Regions from separate parts of the Bacillus sp. 11C genome, predicted to be linked through region 2. Evidence: riboswitches for the same ligand, from Rfam matches in the RefSeq annotation. Region 2 holds a riboswitch; the other holds the start of a gene.

Region 1 (5,178 bases), on a different contig from region 2:
GTCCTTCAGCTTTTTGATAAAACGCTTCAATGCCTCATCTTCATAGCGCACCGTAGTCACATAGCGATTTAACAGACCGCTGCTTGAATCGTATTCATCAATCAGCTGATCCTTTTCATCAATTTCAAACGGAAAATGGTTCGTTAACGTGATGAAATTGCTGTAAAACGGCTGCGGCAGGCTATTGAGCTTGCCGGCGGACTGCTCTAAAAATTCCTTATCCTTTAGGCCCCAGCTTGTCGATGTCCCGGGAGTGACGTGGAAATCATCAACATCAAAAAAGCGGTCAATCCCAAATGTATTGTACATCACATCTCGGTTCCAAAATGTTTTATGGTTGGCGTGAAAGACGGCTGAATAATAATCATGTTGTTTCAGCGATTTGTACATCGTATGAAATTGATGATCGCTTTTCGTAAAAAAGACGGCCCCGCTAAGGGAAGGATACAGTGAGTTGGCGACGATGAATTCTGAGTCAGATGTTTTGCCTTGTTCTGTTTGCTGATAGAAATGATCGAAAGAATAGCTTTTTTTGATGAAATCATTCATAAACGGGGTGATTTCTTTTCCATTTACCTTTTCATTCAGAACAAAGCTTTGGGTCGATTCAAGCGTTACAAAGATGACGTTGCGCCCCTTTGCCAGCCCGAACTTGCTTTGATCAGGCTTGCTGTAATCAGCCTCTGTATAGTTTTTAATCGCAGTCATGCTGTCTTCATCGGCAAATGCCTTCGCGCTTATATTCACAGTCTGAGAAATCGTATCGTATATATGGAACTGAAACAGACCGATGCTTTTGACGAGCATTTCCCGGTCAAAGGAATGTGCCAAAAGCTTCGGCTGCTGTACTTCTGCAAGTGCCAGAGTACATAGAATCATGCCGCAGGAAGCTGCATAGTACCGTTTAATCGTACGGGGGGCGGCTTTTGTCTGCGGGTTCTTCTCTTTACGGGCAATCAGCAGCAGACAAACCAAATCCGCAAACAGGGCGATAAACAGAGGGTTGAACAGTTCTTTTACACTGCTGCCCATATCGCTCATGTTACTGGCCTGAAACAAAACCGGAATGGTAATAAAATCGATATAAAAGCCGTAAAAAATCGTATTGGAGATCAAGATGACAGTCAGAACCAAATTGGCAATCAGCAAAAAAACCCGCTGCTTGTTATCTTTTAGAAACAGGCCAATCCCGAATAAAGGAAGGATAAAGCTGAGCGGATTGATCAGCAGTATCAGCTCCTCCGACAGAGAATCAATCTGCAAATCAAACCCGATTTTATAGATTACATACGTTTTGATCCACATGAATACGATCGAAATACATAAAACCCGCTGATTGTGAAAAAGGGTTCCTTTCATTAATATGACTCCTCACGTTTTCTTGATCATCTGCATGAAATGCTTCTTATGTAAAACCTACTAAAAATAGCCCGTTCAGACAAGTGTCAGCACTCACGTTTAAAACATGCGTCCATGAAACAGCATATAAAAGTAGTAACATGATGCAATTGTCAGGCCGGCTAACACAAGCTGCTCAGAAAAACTGCCTGTCTTCATATAAAATGGGAGCCTTACGCGAATCGTTGAAGGGAATAATAATTTAATTCCATTCACCGTCCAAGCGTCAAGAATCAAGTGACTCGCCATTCCGATCATCAGTCCGGTTGATATGTTTTTATCTGGAATATATGTGGCTGTGATAAAAAACATGATGAGCAGAAACAGCAGGCTGTGCGTAAACGTCCGATGGCCAAAAACGGAGCTGACGACTTTCGATAGGATAGGAAATCTTCTCCCGATTTTGCTTTGCGTGTGGCAGATATCGGGAATCAATGCCCCAACCGCGCCGGACGCTGTCATAAGCACAGGATCAAATCCATAATAATAAGCCGCTGCCGTACAAGAAGCGATGCCTCCCATGATGTGTGTTTTTCCTGTCATTTCTCGCTTCTCCTTTTATCTTTTGCAAAAATGTCTGAATTACAAATATATCAAGAGAATGTATGTTTGATCAACAGGACTTTGGACGATAAAAAATTTTTCGCATAATTTTTCAAGGAAAAAGGCATCTTAATCGTGTACCTATTTTCTAAAAGAGGTGATACGAATGGATTTCTTTAATAAAGATAAAGGAAAACGTTCTGAAAAAGAAAAAAACGTAATCCAGGGAGCTCTTGAAGATGCCGGTTCAGCTCTAAAAGATGATCCGCTTCAAGAAGCTGTGCAAAAAAAGAAAAACAATCGATAACCCATGCGGATAGGGCTTGGCTCTATCCGTATTTCCATCTGTTCCCTTTGACAGATCATCCTTTCTTTGATAACCTTCTGGGAGTAACTGAATTATTAAATCCTCACTCTTTCTCAGTGAGGTAGAGGTTGCGCGGATGATGAGTAGCACATGCCAGGCTGACAGGGGCTGTTTAACATGTGTAAAAGGCATCAGCGCCGAAGTGTGGAGAAAGCCGATCCTTCTCTATGCTGGGACTGTATCTGAATAAGTGCAGGACTGCCGCGTGCTTTTTCGCGGAGGGCTATCCGGAGATCAAGGGTGTGTGTTTCTTTAAGCATGGACTTTTGTTCAGGCTTTTTTGCGTTTACATGATCTCGGGGTCTGGTCCGTACAAAGAATCATGGAGGTACTGGAATGGAACAGACGAAAAAATGGGGTTTTTGGTTATTAACGGCGTTTGTCGTTGGAAATATGGTAGGATCGGGAATTTTCTCCTTGCCAAGCTCGCTTGCTTCAATCGCGAGTCCGCTTGGCGCCACGTCCGCTTGGCTTTTGACAGGTGCCGGCGTGCTGATGATTGCACTTGTCTTCGGGCATTTGTCCATCCGCAAGCCTGAACTGAAGGCGGGACCGCAAAGTTATGCAAGGGCGCTGTTCTCTGATCCGAAGAAAGGGAACGCTGCCGGTTTCACAATGGTGTGGGGCTACTGGGTGGCGAGCTGGATCAGTAACGTGGCGATTATCACAAGCCTCGCCGGTTACTTGACTTCGTTTTTCCCGATCTTGGTTGATAAACGTGAAATGTTTTCGCTCGGCGGGCAAGAGGTGACACTCGGCCAATTGCTGACGTTTGCAGTATGTACGATCTTGTTATGGGGCACGCACACGATTCTCGTTACTAGCATTAACGGTGCAAGTAAATTGAACTTTGTCACGACGCTTTCTAAAGTACTAGGTTTTGTTTTCTTTATCGTTGCCGGATTGTTTGTGTTTCAAACGGCATTATTCGATCATTTTTATTTTCCGGTTCAAGGAGAAAACGGCACAAGCATTGGAATTGGCGGCCAGGTGCATAACGCGGCGATTTCTACACTGTGGGCGTTTGTCGGAATTGAATCAGCAGTTATCCTATCCGGCCGTGCGCGCTCTCAGCGTGATGTGAAACGCGCGACAATTACCGGATTGCTGATTGCTTTGAGCATTTATATTATCGTGACTTTAATTACGATGGGTGTTCTGCCGCATGATAAGCTTGTCGGCTCTGAAAAGCCGTTCGTTGATGTGCTGTATGCGATTGTCGGAAACGCGGGAAGCGTGATTATGGCGCTATTGGCTATCCTTTGTTTATTCGGAACGATGCTCGGCTGGATTTTGCTTGGCTCTGAGGTTCCATATCAAGCCGCTAAAGCGGGAGATTTTCCGGCATTCTTTGCAAAAACGAATAAAAAGGGAAGTCCGATTATCGCATTAATGATTACAAACGTCATGTCACAGGTCTTCATCTTCTCGGTTATTTCCCGGACAATAAGTGACGCATTTACGTTTTTAACGACAGCGGCAACACTTGCGTATTTAATTCCGTATTTGGTATCTGCGATTTACAGCTTGAAGCTTGTCATCAAAGGTGAAACGTATGACCAGCTGAGAGGTTCCCGTGTAAAAGACGGATTAATCGCGATATTAGCGTGCGCATACTCATTGTTTGTCATCATAACAGGCACAGCGGATTTAACGACATTTACTCTCGGCATCGGTTTATTCTTTGTCGGCTTGATCGTTTATCCATTTGTTGTTAAAAAGTTCCGGAAAGCATAAACAAAAGACACCTGATTAGTTTCCATCAGGTGTCTTTTTTATAAAATCACAATTTGCCGTGTTAGCAATCCGATCGTTAAAACAGCTGAAAGGAAAGCAGAAATAGAAAGAAAAACCTTCACGGATAATCGAATATGCAAAAAGCGTTTTTTCAGCCTTTCCAGCAAACCAAACAGAACGAGCACTAAGATAAATACAAGAAGCACACTAGAAAAAGGTTTTCCGATATAGAGCCCGTTAAAAAAACTGATCGCGATGATGATGCAGCTAAATATGAATTGCGCAAGAAAATATCCGATGTGGTTCAAAATGAGCCGCTCCTTATAGATGTGCAAAAGAGCCGCGGGCAGGCGGCTCTTTTGTTTATTTTGTTAAGCTTTCCGTAATAAACTTCAGCTGGCCTTCTAATGAAATCGGATCAGAGAAATAGAAGCCAATAGGGTCAATCTTGTAGACACGGTCGTGTTTAACGGCGTCTAGGTTCTTCCAAATGGAGCTGTCAAATACGCCGCCATCGTCGCCGCCTGCTTGCCATGGACCCGCGAAAATATAATCTCCCGCGAAGTCAGGGAGCTTCTCTAATGAAATACTTGTATATCCGGGACCCTGATCAATGGCTTTTTCCTTTGTCAGCTTTGTAGCCTGCAAGCCAAGATCTTTGTAAATGATGCTTCCGCCTCTTCCGAAATCTTTACCGAATACGTAGATGTCTTTTCCATTCGTTTGCATAATGGAGACTGTTTTGTCACCCACAGCTTTTTTGATTTTTGTTTTAGCCGCCGCAACTTTTTTATCCCACTCAGTCAGCCATTTTTCTGCTTTATCTTCAGTTCCTGTCATTTTTGCGAATTCTTTCAGCTGCTCGATATTGTCAAGCTTATCGTATGTTACCGCGACAGTCGGCGCGATTTTTTGAAGCTTTTTAATATCAGCGCCTTGCGTTGTCCAGACGATAATCAAGTCAGGATTCAAATCAATGACTTTTTCAACGGAAGTACCGTCTCCGATGCTTGTAACGCCGTCGGTTTTTCCTTTGTAATAAGGGTTTTTAAATACATTCTCAGGCGCACCGACGACGTTGATGCCGAGTGTTTTGAAGTAGCCGTAGTAGCCGTCAGCCATGACAACCACCC
Region 2 (5,178 bases):
TTTCTCATATAGCTGTATTGACCTGCGTTATTTTTTGCAGTAAACGCTATGTACACACCATAAACTGCATGATAAATTAATGGTAAGAAGATAATAAAAATTTCCAATGCATACCTGAAAGGCAGACTATCCATAAAATGAGCAGCACTATTGAATGCTTCAGCGCCCCTTGCGGCAAACTGGTTGACGACTAAATGCTGAATGAGAAAGATGCCGACCGGTATGACGCCAAGCAAGGAATGCAATCTTCGAAAATAAAACTCTCTGTTCCCAGACATTACTTTACCCCCTGTTTGATAAGTGCGAAATGTGCTAAATCTCTTCCCCCACTTCTTTCAATTGTAAGCACTTTATTAAGATTTATTGACAATTTCATTTTACTCCTCCCTCAAAAGGGCGTCAAGAAAACGCGTACATAAATTACAATTTTCCGAATTAATTAGTTGATTCAAAAATTTTATTTTATCAATATATATTTCTCCCTTAATTTTTCATAAGAATTACAGGATCATTCTGTAATCCTCCCCCCTCTTTGGGCTATAATATACGAAGGAGAGAGGGGAGACAGCTATGAAGTCTAAATTTGAAGGATCTATTGACAATCTAAAAGAAATTGAAATGAACGCCTATGCCTACGAACTAATACGAGAGATCGTTCTCCCAGATATGCTTGGCCAAGATTACTCTTCCATGATGTATTGGGCAGGGAAACATCTCGCCCGTAAGTTTCCTCTTGAATCATGGGAGGAATTTCCGGCCTTCTTTGAAGAAGCGGGCTGGGGAACCCTCACTAACACAAGCGCTAAAAAACAGGAGCTTGAATTTGAACTTGAAGGGCCGATCATTTCCAACCGCCTTAAACATCAGAAAGAACCATGCTTTCAGCTTGAAGCTGGTTTTATCGCTGAACAAATTCAATTGATGAATGACCAGATTGCCGAATCATATGAACAAGTGAAAAAGAGAGCCGATAAAGTGGTTCTGACTGTGAAATGGGATATGAAAGACCCCGTGTAACCAAAAAGGCGGTGACTGCATAGTCCCGCCTTTTTTGATTACACAGCTGAAGGGTGTTTTGAAAGCTCAAATGCATCGTGCAGCGCTTCGACCGCTTTCACCATGTCATTTTCGCTTACGACTGTTGACACTTTGATTTCAGATGTGCTAACCATCTTGATTAAAATGTTTTTTTCCGCCAGTACAGCAAACATTTCAGCCGCTACACCAGGATTTGATACCATACCTGATCCGACAATGGATACTTTAGCCAACTTGCTTTCTGTCTCGATTTTCTCAAATTCCAGCGCGCCTTTGTACTCTTCAAGCACCTCAACAGTCTGGTCCGCGTCTTCAGATTTAACAGAGAAGGAAATCCCGGCATCATGGTCTCCCGCCTGCGTTTGGATAATGATATCCACGTTAATATTTCTTTTTGCAAGAGTTGTAAAAATGGTAGACAAAGTGGTTAGGCCGCTTGTCAGCCCGTAGATTGTTACCCTTGTGATTTGATCTTCGAACGCAATGCCTCTGACAATTAAATTCTGCTCCATGGATGATTCCTCCTCAATTAATGTCCCTGCTTCTGTTTCTGTACTTGAACGCACTTCTAACGGCAATTGGTAATTTTTAGCGAATTCAACGGCTCTCGGATGAAGAACGCCGGCGCCTAAATTGGCAAGCTCAAGCATTTCATCGTATGAGATTCCGGCAAGCTTTCTCGCTGATTTCACATACCGCGGATCGGTTGTAAACACGCCGGGCACGTCGGTGTATATGTCACATTTATCCGCTTTTAATGCGGCAGCCAAAGCGACTGCTGTTGTGTCTGAACCGCCCCGGCCCAATGTCGTGATTTCACAATTCTCCGTCATGCCTTGGAATCCCGCGACAATCACAACCTTTCCTTGCTCAAGCTGGTCTGCTAAAACTGTAGTGTCGATATCTGTAATTCTGGCGTTTCCGTGTACGGATTCCGTGCGGATTCCCGCCTGCCAGCCAGTATAGGACACCGCGTCATAGCCTTTTTCCTGCAAGGCCATTGAAAGCAGGGAAATCGTGACCTGTTCGCCTGTCGCCAGCAGCATATCCATTTCGCGTTTGCTCGGCTGATCGGTGATGTCTTTTGCAAGGCTGACCAATGCGTCAGTCGATTTCCCCATAGCTGAAACGACTACGACGACTTGATGGCCTTTCTGTTTTTCCGCGATGACGCGGTTTGCCGCATTATTAATTTTTTCGACTGAGCCGACGGAAGTACCTCCGAATTTTTGTACGATTAGACCCATGAATGACCACCCTTTACATTTTGGTTCGTGCGGGTGAGGAGAAAGAGCGCTTTGTCCACAATAAAAAAAGCAATGAGAGGAATTTGCTCTCATTGCTTATCAATTAATCATCATGAATGATTATGAACAACGAGATAGCCCTCCAAGAAAATGATTTCTTGACAGCCTTACATTTATTCAATGCACGGCCAGCAAATAACACCGATGGGATTTTATTTGCTTCGGCGACCTCCCCTTTCAGCCTTTTTCACGGAATCCATCTTTCTCCAAAGGCTTACTCTTGAAGTTCGCACCTCTATCTTCACCATATAACACGATCTAACTATGAAATTAATTCACATTTTATCAGATCTTTTTTAAAAGGACAACATTATTTTTGCAATTTGTCGTAAAGGAGCTGAGCCGCCGCTGCGGGAACACCCGCTTTTTTGAGGTCCTCAAGACTTGCTTCCTTCATTTTTTTAACAGAACCGAAATGCTTTAACAGCATTTTCTTTCTTTTCTCTCCGATACCCGGGATGTCGTCCAATACGGATTGAAACGCGCTTTTACCGCGGATTTGCCTGTGAAAGCTGATCGCGAACCGGTGCACCTCGTCCTGGATGCGCTGCAGAAGGTAAAATTCCTGGCTGTTTCGTTCCAGATACACCGCCTCCAACGGATCCCCGATGAGTAAATTTGAGGTTCTGTGTTTTTCGTCTTTCGCTAAACCGGCGATGGGAATATCCAGACCGAGTTCATTTTCAATGACATCCCTTGCAGCGTTGATCTGCCCTTTTCCTCCGTCAATGATGATCAGATCAGGCAGCGGCAGGTTTTCACGAAGCACTCTTGAATAACGCCTTCTGACGACCTCTCTCATTGAGCCGTAATCATCCGGGCCTGTAACGGTTTTGATTTTATATTTGCGGTACTCTCTTTTGTTCGGTTTGCCGTCGATAAACACGATCATCGCGGAAACCGGGTTTGTCCCCTGTATGTTTGAGTTATCAAACGCTTCGATTCTGTGAGGCGTATAAATATTCAAGGCTTCACCGAGTTTTTGCACAGCCCCGATTGAGCGCTCCTCATCCCGTTCGATTAAGGAGAATTTTTCTTTCAGCGCGATTTTCGCATTTTTATGGGCCAGCATGAGCAGTTCTTTTTTAGGTCCTTTTTTCGGCTGGTGGACGTTTGTTTCCAGCAGCTGCTCAATCATGGATTGATCTACACTGTCCGGAACTAAAATTTCCTTTGGAAGGAAGTGGTTGTTTTTTGAATAGAACTGCCCGATGAACGTAAGGAACTCTTCATCAGCTTCCTGATAGAGCGGGAACATGCTGACATCGCGTTCAATGAGCTTTCCTTGCCGGATGAAAAAGACCTGTACGCACATCCAGCCCTTATCATATGCGTAAGCGAATACGTCACGGTCGACTAAATCGTTCATCGTCATTTTTTGTTTTTCCATCGTTGAGTCGATATGGGCAATTTGGTCTCGAAGCTCTTTTGCCCTTTCAAACTCAAGATTCTCCGCAGCCTCATGCATTTTCTCTTCAAGCTCTTTTTTGACATCATTATAGCCGCCCTTTAAGAATCGAGTAATGCTCTCAACCAGCTCTCTGTTCGTCTCTTCGGAAATATCCTTTACGCAAGGAGCGAGACATTGGCCCAGATGATAGTAAAGGCACACTCTGTCCGGCAGTTTGGAGCATTTTCTGAGAGGATACAGACGGTCGAGCAGTTTTTTTGTTTCCCTTGCTGCTTGCACATTCGGGTACGGCCCGAAATAGCGCCCTTTGTCTTTTTTGACATTGCGGGTGACAACCAGCCTTGGATGGCGTTCATGGGTGAGTTTTATAAAAGGGTAGGTTTTATCGTCTTTCAGCATGACATTGTATTTCGGATCATGCTTTTTGATCAAATTCATTTCTAAAATAAGCGCTTCGAGATTAGAGGACGTCACGATATATTCAAAATCCTCGATTTCCGTCACAAGCCTTTGTGTTTTCGCATCGTGAGAACCGGTGAAGTAGGAGCGCACTCTGTTTTTCAGCACTTTCGCTTTTCCTACGTAGATCACAGTCTGCTGTCGGTCCTTCATCAGATAACATCCGGGCTGATCAGGAAGGAGGGCGAGTTTTTCTTTCAGTTGTTTGTTCATATGTTACCCTTCCTTATATTTAGTCCTTTGTTTCCAGTTTAACACGAACGTTTGTTTTTCTCTATGGTTCACAATTGGCGAATAAAAAAAGCGATCCCTCAATCGGAATCGCTCTGGCATGTAAGCAGCCGTAAATTAAAGATGTTTGTTTACAAGCTCTTGAAGCGCTTCTTTCGGTTTGAAGCCGACAGAAGTTTCAACAACTTCTCCGTCTTTTAACACAAGAAGTGTCGGGATGCTCATAACGCCGTATTTTCCGGCTGTTTCTTGGTTTTCATCCACATCGATTTTTACGATTTTCAGTTTGTCTCCCATTTCTTGATCTAGTTCTTCAAGAACAGGCGCAATCATTTTACAAGGTCCGCACCAAGGAGCCCAGAAGTCAGCCAGTACGACGCCTTCGCTTGTTTCAGCTGGGAAAGATTGATCAGTTGCTTTTACGATAGCCATTATTGAATTCCTCCAATTGTGAATGATGATTTTTAGTATAGCATCTCCCATTCGTTCACGCTATTTTAATGCTTACAAATTATTTTTTCCTGATCACAATCGGTTTACTCATTTTTATCTGGATTGAATGGGATATGTCACTTTTATTAAAACACGAATCTGATAATTGCCCCGATCACTACAATAGCCCCGATGATCATTAGAATTGTACGAAGCATAAGCTAACATCTCCTCTTCACTGTCATGTACTTTACCATGCCCTCCCGGAGCTGTTTTAAAACCTGAAAAAGAGCGCCGGCA

The links. A riboswitch is a leader RNA that binds a small molecule or an ion and turns the genes downstream of it on or off. The one in region 2 is predicted to bind lysine.
Region 1: linked by a shared signal. The riboswitch ahead of ACY3LV_RS09955 (amino acid permease) and the one ahead of ACY3LV_RS10745 (aspartate kinase) in region 2 are both predicted to bind lysine.

The regions. Positions count from the first base shown of each region.
Region 1 covers NZ_JBUPVZ010000005.1:236,429-241,606, reverse strand. The annotation lists gene ACY3LV_RS09970 (LTA synthase family protein) at 1-1,359, opposite strand, end outside; gene ACY3LV_RS09965 (metal-dependent hydrolase) at 1,459-1,941, opposite strand; gene sspJ (small acid-soluble spore protein SspJ) at 2,108-2,248, shown strand; lysine riboswitch at 2,363-2,542, shown strand; gene ACY3LV_RS09955 (amino acid permease) at 2,645-4,045, shown strand; gene ACY3LV_RS09950 (hypothetical protein) at 4,084-4,353, opposite strand; gene ACY3LV_RS09945 (iron-hydroxamate ABC transporter substrate-binding protein) at 4,409-5,178, opposite strand, start outside.
Region 2 covers NZ_JBUPVZ010000006.1:121,600-126,777, reverse strand. The annotation lists gene sdhC (succinate dehydrogenase cytochrome B558) at 1-278, opposite strand, end outside; gene ACY3LV_RS10750 (YslB family protein) at 571-1,017, shown strand; gene ACY3LV_RS10745 (aspartate kinase) at 1,056-2,285, opposite strand; lysine riboswitch at 2,413-2,591, opposite strand; gene uvrC (excinuclease ABC subunit UvrC) at 2,656-4,428, opposite strand; gene trxA (thioredoxin) at 4,564-4,878, opposite strand.